Regions from separate parts of the Priestia sp. YIM B13489 genome, predicted to be linked through region 1. Evidence: riboswitches for the same ligand, from Rfam matches in the RefSeq annotation. Region 1 holds a riboswitch; each other region holds the start of a gene.
The links. A riboswitch is a leader RNA that binds a small molecule or an ion and turns the genes downstream of it on or off. The one in region 1 is predicted to bind thiamine pyrophosphate.
Positions count from the first base shown of each region.

Region 2: another riboswitch for thiamine pyrophosphate. It lies ahead of tenA (thiaminase II); the one in region 1 lies ahead of ACFX4W_RS28740 (acetylornithine deacetylase).
Region 3: another riboswitch for thiamine pyrophosphate. It lies ahead of thiC (phosphomethylpyrimidine synthase ThiC); the one in region 1 lies ahead of ACFX4W_RS28740 (acetylornithine deacetylase).

Region 1 covers NZ_JBHZOQ010000053.1:4,442,537-4,448,345, reverse strand. The annotation lists gene ACFX4W_RS28750 (PTS transporter subunit EIIC) at 1-728, shown strand, start outside; gene ACFX4W_RS28745 (MupG family TIM beta-alpha barrel fold protein) at 725-1,735, shown strand; TPP riboswitch at 1,951-2,053, shown strand; gene ACFX4W_RS28740 (acetylornithine deacetylase) at 2,168-3,445, shown strand; gene tenA (thiaminase II) at 3,451-4,122, shown strand; gene ACFX4W_RS28730 (ABC transporter ATP-binding protein) at 4,115-4,879, shown strand; gene ACFX4W_RS28725 (ABC transporter permease) at 4,876-5,619, shown strand; gene ACFX4W_RS28720 (ABC transporter substrate-binding protein) at 5,616-5,809, shown strand, end outside.
Region 2 covers NZ_JBHZOQ010000053.1:2,640,435-2,646,243, reverse strand. The annotation lists gene ACFX4W_RS19275 (sodium-dependent transporter) at 1-1,317, opposite strand, end outside; gene ACFX4W_RS19270 (hypothetical protein) at 1,494-1,676, opposite strand; gene ACFX4W_RS19265 (TspO/MBR family protein) at 1,980-2,726, opposite strand; TPP riboswitch at 2,953-3,050, shown strand; gene tenA (thiaminase II) at 3,146-3,835, shown strand; gene ACFX4W_RS19255 (aldehyde dehydrogenase) at 3,864-5,264, opposite strand; gene ACFX4W_RS19250 (ArsR/SmtB family transcription factor) at 5,278-5,580, opposite strand; gene ACFX4W_RS19245 (SDR family NAD(P)-dependent oxidoreductase) at 5,593-5,809, opposite strand, start outside.
Region 3 covers NZ_JBHZOQ010000053.1:1,665,208-1,671,016, forward strand. The annotation lists gene ACFX4W_RS14385 (undecaprenyl-diphosphate phosphatase) at 1-359, opposite strand, end outside; gene ACFX4W_RS14390 (hypothetical protein) at 817-1,107, shown strand; TPP riboswitch at 1,189-1,303, shown strand; gene thiC (phosphomethylpyrimidine synthase ThiC) at 1,417-3,186, shown strand; gene ACFX4W_RS14400 (VanZ family protein) at 3,466-3,921, opposite strand; gene ACFX4W_RS14405 (Ger(x)C family spore germination protein) at 4,119-5,231, opposite strand; gene ACFX4W_RS14410 (GerAB/ArcD/ProY family transporter) at 5,221-5,809, opposite strand, start outside.

The sequences.
Region 1 (5,809 bases):
GGGGCGGCTTAATAGGCGTATTGCTTGCAGCAATCTTTATGGCCGTAGTGGAAAAACGAGTGCGTAAATTTGTCCCTCAGTCACTGGATATTATTATTACACCGACCGTTACGGTGTTAATTACAGGCATTATTACGTATGTAGTGTTCATGCCAATCGGAGGTTTGATTTCAGATGGAATCACAAAAGGCCTTTTAGGAGTTTTAGAGGTTGGAGGAGTTGTAGCAGGCTTTGTTTTAGGAGCAACGTTCTTGCCGCTTGTCATTACAGGACTGCATCAAGGTCTTACTCCTGTTCATTTAGAGCTTATCAATTCAATTGGAGATGATCCGCTTCTTCCTATACTAGCAATGGGCGGAGCCGGTCAGGTAGGTGCCGCTTTTGCTATTTATATCAAAACGAAGAAAAAACGTTTAAAGCGAGCAATTGGAGGCGCTCTTCCTTCAGGGCTGCTTGGAATCGGAGAGCCGCTTATTTTTGGAGTCACACTTCCTTTAGGGCGTCCATTCTTAACCGCTTGTCTCGGAGCTGGAATCGGCGGAGCATTTCAGGCGCACTTTCATATTGCAACTGTAGCGGTGGGGGTATCAGGTTTACCGCTTACGTTTTTAGTTCATGCGCATCAAATTCTTCTTTATTTACTTGGATTAGTTGTTGCTTATGCAGCAGGCTTTGTTTGTACCTATTTCTTTGGATTTAACGATGAAATGGCGAGGGAGTTTGAATGATCGGTATTTCGTTTTATTTAAATGATAGTGATGCCCCCGAAAAATTAATAGAAGCGAGTGAGTGCGGCGTCACACGTGCATTCACTTCGCTTCACATTCCAGAAGAAAAAGGAGATTTGGCTGAACGGGCAAAAGACTTGCTTCATGTGGCTAGAGATTGTGGAATAAGCGTGTATGCAGACGTATCTAAGCATACGCCAGTTCATTTAGGTATTGAAAGCCTTATGTCGCTATCTTCACTTGGCGTATCTGGTATTAGACTAGACGATGGCTTTAGCGCAGAAGAAACTCTTTCGCTTGCGAATGAATTTTATATTGCTGTTAATGCAAGTACGTTATCCAAACAAGAAATTGAAGCACTCTTATCTGCAGGTCTTCATCATCATCAGCTGCTTGCATGGCATAATTTTTATCCGCGGCCTGAAACAGGGCTTGAAGAAACGTTTTTTCAACAGCAGACAGATTTATTTAATGAACTTCGGATTCCAGTCTGCGCTTATATTCCTGGAGAAGACGAAAAAAGAGGCCCTATTTATCAAGGTCTTCCTACTAGAGAAACAGACCGTAATAGATGTCCTTTTACCTCTGCAGTAGATTTATACGGATGCGGAGTAGCAGAGGTTTATATTGGAGATCCATGCGCCGGTTCAAGTTTATTAAAGCGTTTGGTTCAATATCAAGAAAGCCGTATTATTCCGCTGCGCATTCGTTCACCTCATATAGAGGGAACGTACAGCGTGCGTCCGGATGTATCAAAAGACGTTCTGCGTTTAGTTGATACTCGATCTGTAAAACCAGTGCCGCCATTTCATACAGTAGAGCGCAGAATGGGAGCAATTACAATGGACAATGATGGCTACGGACGTTACAGAGGAGAGGTTCAAATAGCTAAAACGAATTTGCCTGCAAATGCTAATGTGAATGTGATTGGGTATGTAATAGAAGAAGATCATGAGCTGCTTTCGTTAGTGAGACCGGGGCAAAAACTTGAGCTTGTCACTGTCTAAATGGAAAAACCGCGTATTTTTAAAAAAGCCGCTAACTAGTAAGCTTATAAAAGTAAAGAGCACACACTGCTTAAAAAAGGTGTGTGCTTTTTATTTTACTAAAAAGGAAACTATTTTCATTGCTGAATCATGAACCTTTCTATTGAATAAAACGCTTTACTATGATAAAACTATTACAGGTAAACATATGATAATCGTTTAATTTTATAGAGATACAACGCCACTAGGGGTGCTTTCTAAGCTGAGAGAGACGAGAAGTCTTAACCCTTATAACCTGAACTAGGTAATACTAGCGTAGGAAAGAGGTATTGTAATGGATGTTTTGTATGGTATTTCCTTACGAACTCGTTATAATAATTTTTTGTATATAAACAAAAACACTTCTTTCCTGCGAAAGAAGTGTTTTTTTATGCGTAAAGGAAGGTGTCATACATGGAAGAAACAATTGATTTGATTGTCAAACAGGTAGAGGAGCGCAAAGGGGAGCTAATCCAGTTAGTAAAAACGCTTGTTTCATATAAAACGCCGGCGCCTCCTGCACGAAATTCTCATGAAGCGCAGCGTTACGTAGCAGATTTCCTTAAAAGCTGCGGTTTTTCCATCGATATGTGGGATTTATATTGCAACGATCCTATTGTAGTGGGCACGCTAAAAGGGAAAAAATCAGCTGACTATCAAAGCTTAATTATTAACGGGCATATGGATGTAGCTGAGGTACAAGAAAATGAAAAGTGGGAGACAAATCCGTTTGAAGCTGTGGTAAAAGACAACATGATAATCGGACGCGGAGTTGCTGATATGAAAGGCGGCTTGGCAGGAGCATTATTTGCAGTCCAGCTTTTAACAGAAGCAGGAATCGAACTGCCGGGAGACTTGATTTTTGAATCCGTTGTAGGAGAAGAAGTGGGAGAGGCAGGTACGCTGCAATGCTGTCAGAAAGGATATACAGCTGACTTTGCGCTTGTTGCTGATACGAGTGATTTACATATTCAAGGTCAAGGCGGAGTGATCACGGGATGGATTACGATAAAAAGCAGTAAAACCTATCATGACGGTACACGCCGAAGTATGATTCATGCTGGAGGAGGTCTGTTAGCTGCGAGTGCTATTGAGAAGATGGCAAAAGTGATCGGAGGGCTGCAAGAATTGGAGCGCCACTGGGCTGTTACAAAAAGCTATCCAGGATTTTTGCCGGGAACAAATACGATTAATCCAGCAGTAATCGAAGGGGGAAGGCATGCTGCGTTTATTGCAGATGAATGCAGGCTGTGGATCACCGTTCACTATTATCCCAATGAATCATACGACCAAGTATCAAAAGAAGTGGAAGAATACATTTTAGCTATTGCAAAAGCAGATCCATGGTTAAAAGATAACCTGCCAACCTTTGAATGGGGAGGCACATCAATGATTGAAGACAGAGGAGAAATCTTCCCGTCATTAGAAATTGATGAAAATCATGCTGGAGTACAGCTGCTTGCAAATACTCATGAACAAATTGAAGGGAAAAAGCCCCCAATCGATGTGTCAACTAGCGTAACAGATGGCGGTTGGCTAGCTGATGCGGGAATTCCGGCAGCTATTTACGGTCCGGGAAATTTAGCAAATGCACATGCTGTGAATGAACAATTAGATATGAATCAGCTTATTCAATATACAAAAGTGATGGTGCAGTTCATTTATACGTGGCTGCATACGCATAAGGAGTGATCATCATGAAATTTAGTGAACGATTATACGAAAAGCTGCAGCCTATTTGGCGTCAAAATCATAATCATCCCTTTGTACAGGGAATGGGAGACGGAACGCTTGAAAAGGAGAAGTTTCGCTTTTACATGATTCAAGATTACCTTTACCTAATTGATTATGCCAAATTATTTGCGATTGGAGCCATGAAAGCTACTGATGTTCAAACGATGGGGAAATTTGCTGCACTTTTGGATTCTACATTAAACGAAGAAATGAGCCTGCACCGTGAGTATGCCAAGAAATTTGAAATCAGCGAAAAAGAATTAGAAAAAGCGCAGCCATCTCCTACAACGCTTGCATACACACACTATATGCTGCACGTTGGTCAAAGCGGAACATTAGCTGAATTAGTGGCGGCTCTTTTGCCTTGTATGTGGAGCTATTGGGAAATAGGAAAAGAACTCAGTGAAAAGCCTGGAGCTAACAATGAGTTTTATCGTGAGTGGATTGAAATGTACAGCTCAGAAGAATTTGGAGAACTAGCGACATGGTGTATTAATTTATTCGACTCACTTACTGCAGACAAATCAGAAGCGGAGTTAGAAAAGCTCGAAGAAATTTTCTTAAATACAACGCGTTTTGAGTATATGTTCTGGGATATGGCTTATAACGAAGCGATGTGGCCAATTCATGAATAAGTCTGTGTTATCTTTTCAAAACGTCAGTTTTACGTACAAAAACGGTGATCAACCGATTTTAACATCATTAAACTTAGACGTGAAAGAAGGCGAGTTTGTCAGTATCGTTGGAGCGAGCGGTTCTGGGAAAAGTACGTTGTTTCGTCTCATTACAGGTCTTGAACAGCAGAGTGAAGGCGATATCGTGATTAACGAACAGTCTTATGAAAAGCGGCTTGGAAAAGTAGGCTACATGCCGCAGCAAGATTTGCTTCTTCCGTGGCGTACGATTTTAGACAATGCAGCGCTGCCGCTTGAGCTTCACAATGTGTCAAAAGCAAGTGCTCATAGGCAAGTATCTCAGCTGCTCGAAGAGTTTGGTTTAAAAGGGTATGAAAATCGTTTTCCAAGTGATTTATCTGGAGGAATGAAGCAGCGTGTTTCTTTTCTGCGAACGGTATTAAGCGGTTCTAACGTACTGCTTTTAGATGAGCCTTTCAGTGCGCTTGATGCCATTACGCGTTTGTCGATGCAAGAATGGCTGCTTGAACAATGGCAAAAGCGTAAGCACACCATCTTATTTATCACTCATGACGTAAACGAAGCGCTTTTTTTATCAGATCGTATTTTTATCTTTTCAGACAAGCCGGTAAGTCATCTTGAAGAGATTCAAGTGCCGCTTAGCAGACCTCGAACGCAAAAAGATTTGAATCAACAGCGTGTGCTTGACGTAAAAGATTATTTAATTGAACAGCTTAGATCGAAGGTGAACACATGAAAAAGTACGGAGCTTCAGTGATATTAGTAGTCATTTTACTGGCTGCTTGGGAAATTGGAGCACGCATTGTAAACTATCCGTTTATTTTACCAACGCCCACCGGTATTTTAACGAAGCTTTGGGATTTGCGAATGGATTTATTGTTTAAGCATTTACCAGCTACGTTATCTATTGTCATAATTGGGCTGGTTATATCCGTTGTGCTAGGGGTTCTGCTGGCCGTGTGGATGAATTGGAGCTCGCTTATTGAGCGTGCTTTCTATCCGCTTATTATTGCGTCACAAATGATTCCGACCATTGCCATTGCTCCTGTATTTGTTCTCTGGTTTGGCTACTCTATTTGGAGCAAAGTGATTGTGACCGTATTAATTACGTTTTTTCCCATTACCGTTAGCACGTTTGACGGGCTTCGTTCCACAAACAAAGAGTTAAAAGAACTCATGTTAACGATGGGAGCAACAAAAAAAGATATTTTCTTTAAGTTGAACATTCCTTCTGCACTGCCTCATTTTTATTCAGGGCTCAAAGTAGCGGTTACCTTTAGTATAATAGGTGCTGCCATTGGCGAATGGTTAGGTGCACAAGCAGGCTTAGGATATTTCAGTCGTCGTATGATGACACAGTTTGATGCAGCTGGTGTATTTGCACCAATTGTAATTTTATCTGCGCTTGGTATTTTATTCTTTATTATTGTAGTAGGTTTTGAAAAACGTTCATTAAAGTGGAGGAAAACAGAATGAAAAAATGGTTTGTAATTGGCTTAAGCCTGATGCTTGTTTTGATGCTCGCTGCTTGTGGTCAGAACAAGGAAAATAAAGCTGGTGACAGTAAAGAATTAAAAGACGTTACAATTATGCTTGATTGGTATCCAAATGCAGTGCACAGCTTCATTTACGCTGCACAAGAAAAAGGATATTTCAAAAAAGAAGG
Region 2 (5,809 bases), 1.8 Mb from region 1:
GCTTAATAAAACAGCTATAATAATAATAGGCAATACGTATTTAACTAGAAAGAACCATGCGTTGAATAATTTAGCGCCTTTTGTACTTCCTGAAATAAACTCTTCGTACACGGCTTCTTTTTTCATTTTAAATGCCACAAAAATCGCAATGGCTAAACTTCCCAGAGGCAGCATTAAGTTGCTCACAAAAAAGTCAGCTACATCAAATATACTTCTGCCAAAAAGTGAGACATGTTTTAGTACACCAAACGAAAGCGCTGATGGGATACCTACCACAAACACAAGAATCCCTGATAAAGAAGCGTAGCGAGTTCGTTTTGTCTGATCGTCTTTGGTTAAAGCAGCTACGATAATTTCCAGCAGTGAGAAAGCAGACGTAAGCGTAGCAAATAGAAATAAAATTAAAAACAGTGCTAAAAAGACGGTACCAAACGGCATTTTCTCAAATACTGTTGGCAAGACCACAAACAAAAGTCCAGGTCCTTCAGTTGGCTTTAATCCAAATGAAAAAACGGCTGGGAAAATAGCCAAACCCGCCAGCAGCGAAACAAACAAGTTCAAAATAGCAATAGTCCCAGCTGAACGCGTCAAGCTTACTTTTTTCCCTAAATAAGAGCTATATGTCACCATGCAAGATAATCCCACGCAAAGCGAGAAAAACGACTGACCGAGCGCATAGAGAACAGATGACCCTGTAATGGCTGAAAAATCCGGTTTCAAAAAGAACTTTACTCCGTCCATTGCTCCGTCTAATGTTAAAGAACGCACCACGATAATGATAAAACAAATAAATAACAGCGGCATCATGTATTTATTAGCACGCTCTATTCCTTTTTGTACGCCTTTTGAAATAACAAACACTGTAATTAATAAAAACAGCGCCTGTGCACCTAATACTACATAAGGTTGGCTAATGACGGCATTGAACAACGGACCGTACTCTTTTCCGCTTAGCATACCGGTTACGCTCATAATCGTATATAAAATCACCCAGCCGCCAACGACGCTGTAAAAGGAAAGCAAAACGACACAGCTTAGTACTCCCAGCCTGCCAATCCATACCCAAGCGGATTTTGGAGCAATTGCCTTATAAGCACTAATCGCTTCTTTCCCCGTATGTCTTCCAATGATAAATTCTGCCAACAGAAGCGGCAATCCAATAAAAATCGTAAATAAAATAAACAACGCAAAAAACGCTCCACCGCCACTGGTTCCCGTTACGTATGGAAACTTCCATATCGCTCCTAGACCAATTGCTGCCCCAGCAGATGCTAAAATAAAACCGAGGCGTGAAGACCACTGATTTCCTTTACTCATATAATGTTACTCTCTCCTCTTCTAAACTCAAAACTCACCTGATTAGTACTGTACCATAAATGCAGAAGAAAATCATTCCCGTTTTACTTTTTTCTATAAAACGATATCTATATAGAATAGAAAAAATGAAGAAGCAGCTGCTTCTTCATTTTAAGGTTGGTGTTTCTATTCAAAATTTATTCTCTGTACGAGGATTCATCTCCACGGTAGGCTTCTTGATTTGAAATTTCTTCAATATGCATATGCCCTTCTCTCTCTAAACGAAGGACCGTACGCTCTGCATCTTCATAACTCTCGCACGTCACTTGTTTATATTCCATATCATCTTTATCCGTGTAAGCGACTAAATATGTTTCCATTTTAACTCCTCCTAATATAACCTGTATGTAACGTATGTTGCCTTTTTCGTTTATTTCTAAACATATAGGCTCCAAACATAAAGCCTAGCATACTATAATAGCGGAACTTCAATTTAAAAAAGTTGAATTTTTCATTATGCACCGATGCAACATGGAGGTTACACTTATGACATTTATTTTATCATTCGTACCAATTGTTGTTCCTTTTGGTATTTTAATTAGCTTAATTGCTTTTACAGCTGCTTTTTTACAATCAAAAGAGCATCATAAAAAGCTCTAGCTTACAAAAGCTAGAGCTTCTTTTTAAAAACGTCTATAGCGTTTAATCAATCCCACAATAATGGCAATTGCTAATAAAACAACTGAAATGATGACAGTAATGACAATTGGCTGATTTCCACTTTGCTTCACTGCAATGGCAATATAAGCCCAAATAAAAACAAGCGGATAAACAGCGTCTCGGTTTTTTAATGTAAACATGATGCCCAGCACAGCTCCTACCAGCAGCATAATAATCGTCCATGCTAACTCGTTTAAGCCAAGCAAGTGCTGTATTCCATTTGCTTGAAATACGACAAACACATTGACAATAGTCGCAACAGAAATCCATCCAAGATAAAGCGAAATCGGCAGACGCATAAACCATGTCGTCATTCGAGAATGCTGAATAATGGAATACACAATCATTAATGTGCCTAGAATAAAGAGCATAACTAAAAGAGATAACTTATAGTAATCGTTTTGGAAAATAAAGATCCACGCACTATTTAACAAACAGTTTAGAAAAAACCAAATGCCGATACGTGCATATATTTCCTTTTGATCTTCTCTTGCAAAAAATTGGCGTATAACCCAAATGGTTAATAATAAATAAATAACGCCCCAGATAGCAAAAGCATAACCCGCTGGTGTAAACAACGTAGGAACTTGCGCAGAAGCTTCTCCCGTTGTTTTGCCTCCTATTGGAATGGCATTTGCTAAATAATTCACAAGCAGTGTAATAGCCAAGCCTACTGTATTTAATACAGCATACAAACGAAATTTCGCCATTTTGTTCTCTCCTTTCTTCTATTTATATGGGAGTGTTTCGGAGACGAAAACGGCTCTTCCCTTCATTAATACCTCTTCTTCCCTAAAAATATGCATTTTTAAACAAAAATGATTAAAAATAGCTTTAAGAAATTTCCTCTTTAAGAAAGAAAAGCGGTTAGCACACAATTTCCCATAACGCTTTCTATTTTTCAGAATATATGGTAAGTTAAACTTAGATTAATAGGAAGTCCACTAGGGGTGCCACCGGCTGAGACAAGTTTTCTTGATCCCTTTGAACCTGATCTGGCTCATACCAGCGTAGGAAAGTGGCAATGTTCAGTTTTTTACTGTCCTTTGCCACTCCGTTTATAAACGGAGTGTTTTTTATTTCCTTTATGTGCTTGTTTGTGACTTCCTCATATTAAAGGAGGATTTTGATGTCATTTTCATCTCAATTAAGACAAGAAGCAAACTATATTTACGAAGCCATTTTTAACCATCCTTTTATTAAAGGAATTGCTGAAGGAAACGTGCCAAAAGAAGCGCTTATTCACTACGTTTCTCAAGATTACGAATACTTAACAGCATTTGTTCGCATTTACGGCGCTGCTTTAACAAAATGCCGCACGCGTACCGAAATGGAAGCCTTTAATGCCGGCATTTCTACGGTATTACATAGTGAAGTACACCCTCACAATAATTTTTGTGAAGTAGCAGGCGTACGTTATGAAGACCTTCACACTGAGACGCTTTCACCGACGGCCAGCCACTACATTAACCATATGACAAGTGTTGCGCATACAGGCAGCTTAGCAGAAATCATTGCAGTGCTTCTTCCATGTCCATGGACGTACGTTGAAATTGGCCAGCGCATTACAGAACAAGTAAATCCATCTCCTTCTCATCCTTTTTATGAATGGATTCAGTTTTATAATAATGAAGAAATGAATGGCACAACACAATGGTTTTGTAACAAGCTTGATGAACTCGCCGAACAAGCTACTGAAGAAGAACGTAACCGTATGAAAGATCACTTCATCAAAAGCTGTGAACTGGAGTATTTATTTTGGGAAATGGCATATACCCAAGAAAAATGGCCGCTTTCTCAGCTTTCACTTTCAAAATAACGAAAAAGCCTCCTATCAGGAGGCTCTTTTATTTCAATAGTTTTTTGATCATTTTCAAGCTTTGTTTTTCCGAAGGATAGCGGAATGACAAATCAAACTTGGTTGTTTGAGACAGCATGCTTTTAAAATGAGTGAATGTCTGAAAGCTGTCTTTTCCATGATATTGACCCGTGCCGCTTTCTCCCACTCCGCCAAACGGCAAATATGGCGTAGCGATATGCATAAGCGTATCGTTTATACAGCCTCCTCCAAATGAAAGGCGCTCCGTTATCACGTTTTGCACATCTTCACTTTCTGTAAATAAGTAAAGAGCTAACGGCTTAGCTTTTTCTTGAACTTTATGAATGACTTCGTCTAGTGTTTCATATTCAAGCATAGGAAGAATAGGCCCAAAGATTTCTTCTTGCATAACATCTGATGTCCAGCTTACTTCACTTAACACCGTAGGTTCTATTGTTAGCGTGTTTTTATTGTACCCGCCTCCAACTATAGCATTTCCGTCTTTTAAAAACTCAACTAGCCGAGTAAAATGACGCTCACTGACAATACGGCCGTAGCGGTCGCTTTCAAGTGGATTACTACCGTAAAATTGAGAAATTGCTTCGCGAAGTTTCTCTACAAGCTGCGCTTTCACTTTTTGATGCACGAGCAAATAATCAGGAGCAACGCACGTTTGGCCTGCATTCATCCCTTTACCAAACATAATTCGCTTCGCTGCAAGATCTAGGTTTGCGTCTTCATGTACAATGCACGGACTTTTTCCGCCTAGCTCAAGCGTGACTGGAATAAGCTGCTTCCCTGCTTCTTGCATAATAATTTTCCCTACATTTACACTTCCCGTAAAGAAAATATAATCAAGCGGCTGTTTTAAAAGGAGGCTCGTCGTGTCTACAGCGCCTTCAATCACCGTCACAAATGCTGGGTCAAAAGCTTCAGCCAGTAATTCTTGTATAACGCGAGATACGCTAGGCGTTAATTCAGAAGGTTTTATAATCGCCGTGTTTCCAGCGGCAATCGCTCCTACTAAAGGAGACAATGCTAATTGAAACGGATAGTTCCACGGAGCAATAATTAACGCGACTCCATACGGTTCAGGAACAATTTTCCCTTTAGAGCCCACATGTGTTAAAGCGGTTTTTACTTTTTTAGGCTTCATCCATTTTGCTAAATGCTTAAGCGTAAACCGAATCTCCTCTAGTAAAATCCCAATTTCCGACGTGTACGCCTCTACTTCAGATTTATTTAAATCTTGTTTTAAAGCATCCATAATTCTCTGCTCGTTTTGTTTGACTGCGTCTCTTAGCTTATTCAGCGCTTGAATACGGCTGCTGATACTCTTTGTCTTTTGCGCATAGAAATACTGCTTTTGTGTAGAAACAATATGTTCAATGACCGTTTCATCTGTGATATAAAATCGCTCGTGGTTCATCTCTTTCATCTCCCTATAAACATTCGCTTTCAACTGTAGCAAGCAAGTTTTTTAATAGCTCGACTGCCTCATTTAAAGCTAATGAATAATATCTCTGCGTTCCTTTTTGCTCAATTTGCACAAGCTTTTGATCGCGTAGAATTTTTAAATGATGAGAAATTGCCGGTCGTGATAGCGTAGACTCATTTGCAATTTCATTTACGGTTAAAGGCTCTTTTTCCGCGAGCAGCAAAATAATATCTTGTCTTGCTGAATCACTTAGCGCCTGAAAAATAGGAATGCTGGCACGAAATAACTCGACTGCTTTTTGACTCATATAGATTCTCCTTTATTTAATTTCTTGTGTTCTGCGGACAACGGATGTAAGCCACTTTCTTGGCACGAAGCGCGGGATGAACGTAGCGAGACGAAACTGTACTCCTGGTACGATAACCGTCTGCCCTTTCATAAATTTTTTATAGCCAACTTTCGTTACTGTTTCTACATCCATTGCACCGCTTTGAAAAAGCTTGGAGTTACTTAGCTGGGCTCGGTCGCTAAAACCC
Region 3 (5,809 bases), 2.8 Mb from region 1:
AAAGAAAACAAATGTTCATCAATATAATCATCAAACAAAAGTCCTAACACTCCTGCGGGTAACAGACCAACAATTACTTGCATTAAATTCAAGCGATTTGTCGGTCCAATTGGAGCGGCTGGCTTTTTTCCCAATCCTAATAAATTAATGAAACGATCTTTAAAAATAACTACTACTGCTAAGATCGACCCTAGCTGAATAACAATTTTAAATGTATTAGCTACGGGAGATGAAAATAATTCTTTTGAATTTAACCACAGGTCATCCACAATAATCATATGCCCAGTTGACGAAACAGGAGCAAACTCTGTTAAACCTTCTACAATCCCTAAAATGATTGCTACAATAATTTCCCACATAAAGCTATATACCTTGCCTTTCTTTCAAATTAATAAGCTTATCGCTTCGTTTTCCATGCTCAACTATTTTCCTATTTTGACACTTGCTTTTTTATCATAATTGTTAAAACTATGAAATACAATGTGTATTTGCAAAAAGATAAGAATCTTTAATAATTTGTAATAAAAACCTTACATGCTATAACCAAAAAACAAGATATCAGCTTTTATTTGTTTTAAAAAGCAGTCGCTATGTTCGGTATAAATTCCGGGTCCTTAGCTAAAAATGAATCATCTAGACTATTTTTCTTTAGTGTGAAAAAATGACTAAATCATTATGTTTTTTCCATCCCCTTTACTGTCATCTATCATTTTAATCAACTAGTGCTTGCTTATACGACATATCCCCTAAGTAATTTGAAACTTTTTTCTCTCTTTTCTCGTATATAGTAGTATCTTTTTTAGGAGGCTTTTTACTATGAATGGAAATGTACGTACAATGAAATGGGTCACTGCTGGGTATGAAGCCTTACTGGGAATTCCTTTAATTGGCGCGGGGATTGTTATGGGCTTTAGTTATACTCCTCTTTTTATTGGATTTATTCTTCATGCTATCACACTCATTTTAGCTAATAGACGAGGGTTATCTGCGTATGGAAACATACTAGGGATTGTTACTTCACTGGTTGCTTGGATTCCATTTTTAGGGTTTGTTATGCACATTATTACAGCTATTGTGATTGCAATCGATGCTGCTAGACAACGTTGATTGTCTAGCTTTTTTTATTTAAGGGTTGATTTTTTACCGAATGATGGTAAACTTAAGCCGTAAATTGAATAATTTAAATGTTATTTCTACTAGGGGTGTCTGATAGCTCAGACTGAGAGAAGAGTGCTATAAAACTCTTTAACCCTTTGAACCTGATTTGGGTTATACCAGCGGAGGGAAGTAGTCTTGAAAAGAATAGTATATGTTTATTCTTTTTTCGCCTATTCCATCGGGTTCTGTCTATCACAGAACCCGATTTTTTTATGGTTCGGTATAGCTACACTTTATGCGAAACCGGAGGAATATGTAATGTCAAAACAAAATGTATCAGTTTCTATGAAAAAGCCTTTTCCAAACAGTCACAAAGTATATGTCCAAGGATCCAGAGAAGATCTTAAAGTGCCTATGCGTGAAATCCATCAGTCTCCTACTACAGGATCTTTTGGGGAAGAAGAAAATAATCCCGTACGTGTATACGACACGAGTGGTGTTTATACAGATCCCTGTTATGAAATTAATTTACAAAAAGGATTACCGGCTCTGCGCGAAAAGTGGATTGCAGAACGAAACGATGTAGAAACATATCAAGGCCGTACGGTTCAGCCACAGGATAACGGTTATTATGATGGTGATCCAAGAGATCAGTACGAGCGCTTTATCACTAATCGTTTACCTTTGCGCGCGAAAAAAAATCAAAATGTAACGCAAATGCACTATGCGAAAAAAGGAATCATCACGCCCGAAATGGAATTTATCGCTATTCGTGAACAGATGGATCCTGAAGTCGTGCGTGAAGAAGTAGCAAGAGGACGTGCCATTATCCCTAATAATATCAATCACCCTGAGAGCGAACCGATGATTATCGGCCGCAAATTCCACGTAAAAATCAATGCTAATATCGGAAATTCAGCTATTCGTTCAGCTATTGAAGATGAAGTAGAAAAAATGACATGGGCAACGCGTTGGGGAGCCGATACAATTATGGATTTATCAACAGGAAAGGATATCCACACAACGCGCGAATGGATTATCCGCAACTCGCCTGTTCCTGTAGGGACTGTTCCTATTTACCAAGCGCTTGAAAAAGTAAAAGGTGTTGCAGAAGATCTAACGTGGGAAGCATATCGCGATACATTAATTGAACAAGCGGAGCAAGGTGTTGATTACTTTACTATTCACGCAGGTGTTCTTTTACGCTATATTCCTCTGACAGCGAAACGTACGACAGGTATTGTTTCACGCGGAGGATCCATCTTGGCGCAGTGGTGTTTAGCTCATCATGAAGAGAACTTTTTATATACTCGCTTTGAAGAAATCTGTGAAATCTGTAAAGCATACGATATTTCTATTTCGCTTGGCGATGGGCTGCGTCCTGGTTCCATTGCAGATGCTAATGATGAGGCACAGTTCGGTGAATTAGAAACGCTTGGTGAATTAACTAAAATTGCTTGGAAACACGATGTTCAAGTTATGATTGAAGGCCCTGGACATGTCCCTATGCACCTCATCAAAGAAAACGTAGATAAACAAATGGAAATATGCCAAGAAGCTCCCTTCTATACTCTTGGACCGCTTACAACCGACATCGCTCCAGGCTATGACCATATTACATCAGGTATCGGGGCTGCAATGATTGGCTGGTTTGGGACAGCTATGCTTTGCTACGTAACCCCAAAAGAACATTTAGGTCTGCCAAATAAAGAAGACGTTCGAGAAGGCGTTATCACCTATAAAATTGCTGCGCATGCCGCTGACCTAGCAAAAGGCCATCCAGGAGCACAAAAACGCGATAACGCGCTGTCTAAAGCAAGATTTGAATTTAGATGGAATGATCAATTTAACCTGTCACTAGATCCAGAGCGCGCAAAAGAATATCACGATGAAACACTTCCCGCTGAAGGTGCTAAAACAGCCCATTTCTGTTCAATGTGTGGACCTAAATTCTGTTCGATGCGTATTTCTCAAGATATTCGTAACATGGCTCAAGAAAATGAAAAAGATGTAAACGAAGTAAGAAAAGAAGGAATGAAAGAAAAAGCTAAAGAGTTTGTTAACAGTGGTTCAAATATCTATCAATAATGAAGTAGAACAGCTTAAAGAACAAATTAAGCAGCTTGAAAGAAAGTTATTATTTGTTCAGCAAAATTGTCAGCACATTATCGTTGAATCCTCACATTCTTCCGTAAGACGCTGCATTAAGTGTTTCTATCAACAAGAGGCAGTGGCTAGGACAAAAGTATTTTAGTTGAAGAAAGATCCGAACGATTCATCGTTCGGATCTTTTCATTGTGATGGTAAACGTAGACTTCATATCTGTAGCTGCTTTCTAGCTATTGATTCAGTTATGTCTCCATCTCTTTATCTTTTTTTGAAACGTGCTTTCAGCACGTTCTTGGCCCAATATAGTATTTTAATAATAACCCAGCCTATAAATGTACCTAGCGTATTCAAAAAGATATCATCAATATCAAATACTCGTTCCGTTAGCTTGTACTGTAAAATTTCAATTAGAAAACTGATTAAGAAACCCGTCGTAAACACTTGAATAAAACCGTCAAACCACTTCATAAACAAAGGAATAAACATTCCAAGCGGCGCAAACATCACGATATTCCCCAGTATATTTGTCAGAGTGAGCATTATATTCCCGCTGTCCCACATCAGACGGATCGTGCTAAATAAATCCAAGTTCATTGCTTTTCCGTAAACATGTTCGTTTTCCCGTATGAGAGTAGCATAAATGACCACTGCTGTATATGCAATAAATAGAATGAACATGACTTTTTTAACGATTGACCTGATGCTTACATTCACTTCAACATCACCTTCTTTGACTCCCAAAACCGTTTATTATTATCTATATGTACCCGTCCACTTCTTTCATTCGTAGTGAATGCATTTACATGCTTTTTTATCCTATCACATCAATAAATAAATACAATTCCCTTTTTATTATTTTGTAAACTAAAATTTTTTCACTTAAAAAAGCCATGCTTTTCGCATGACTTTTGTTAATTAATAATTCCACGATGGATAATTTCCACTTGTACTTTCGGATTAATCGAGATGTTTTTATAATCCTGTCTCCATTTAAGCCTTTCCCATATACTCGGATGATAAGCGGCTACTTCTCTTCCTATTTCAAGAAAATCGCAGTTAGCTTTTTGCAACTTTACAACTACTTTTTCTGCTTTCTTTTGTAGAACTTTTTCAATTTCTTCCTGTACATTTTTTATTAATGCAGGGGATGACATTTCGTTTTTAGTGAATTCATTAATGCTTACTTTTACATGTAGTGGTATGGTCACTTTTACCCCGTGAATCGCATCCGGCTTAACGTTCATCTTTGCTTTAGCGTCTGACACATCATACGATACTACATACTTTTGGTCATGTATGGTAATTTTGTCACTCATAATCATATATTTATCTTTTTGATTTCCTAATAAAAGAAGCACCTTGGATTCCTCAGGATTTAATGTAATGCCTGAAAATTTATCTTTATTAAACAAAGCTGTACCGATTACATCAACGGTCTTATTTTCAGTATTTAATTTCATATAAGGAAGAGCTAGCCCTTTTCCTTCATCAAACAACACGGTACAAAGTGACTGAAGAGTTTCAATTGGTACTAAAGAATTCGCTTCAGCCGTATGAACAACTCCGTCTAAATATTCTCCAATTAGCTCTTCTCCTACTTGCTGTAATTCAACGATAGTACTCGGCTTTCCTTCGACAATGACATACTTAGCCGTCAAAGGACTTTCTGGTGTACGATATAAAACGTCTGATAATTCTAGTATACCTTCTTTAGCTAATCGATCTTCAAATAAAATTATTCTCTTTTTAGCAGACATTACAATTCCAGAAACCTGCTGGTTAATTTTTGTTCGATCATCCCGAGGTGATTCTCCTGCCACATGGTAGGTTTTATTCACTAAAATCCCTTCTTTAGAAGTGTACGAGCGGATCGCAATAGTAGAAATCACCTTATTTCCTTTCTTTTTTTCATAAGCCACTGTAGACAAAAACATCGTATCTTTTAGCATTTTTTGATCCCAGCATCCTGTTAAAAAACTTAGAACTAAACATACATTGAAGATCTTGATAAGTTTATGCTTCATTTTTTACTGTTCCTTTTCTTATCCATGATAGAATTAACAAACAAATAGGAATACAGAAAATGAATACGTAAATTAAATAGTTAGTTGCCTGTGATAAAGCTGTCACAAGATTATCCGTTTTTGAAAAATAAATGGAAAGACCTGTTACGAATATCAATACAATTGGAACAAACGGACGGTGAGTTTTTTTTTTGAATATTTCCTGCATGCCTACACTTGAAATATACACGTACATAATAAGGGACGTAATAACAGAAATAATCCAAAAGGTAATAAAAACCAAGTCTATTCGTTCAATAACTGAGTTTTGCGTCGCCTTCAAAATGTACAAAACCGGTTCTGGTACGATTAAGATTTCATCCGGACTAAAAAACAAATAACAAGCAATGATGATATATACATATAAAACGGTAACGATACAATTACTAAGCATGACCATCTTTAATGTCATAGTAGATTTTGCCTTTACAAATGGAGCTAAAATCAAAATCGCTTCAAAACCTAGCATTGAAATACTTCCCTCTTTTGACGCCAGCAAGATATTTTGAATACCGCTGTGCCCAATCGGAAACAGGTAC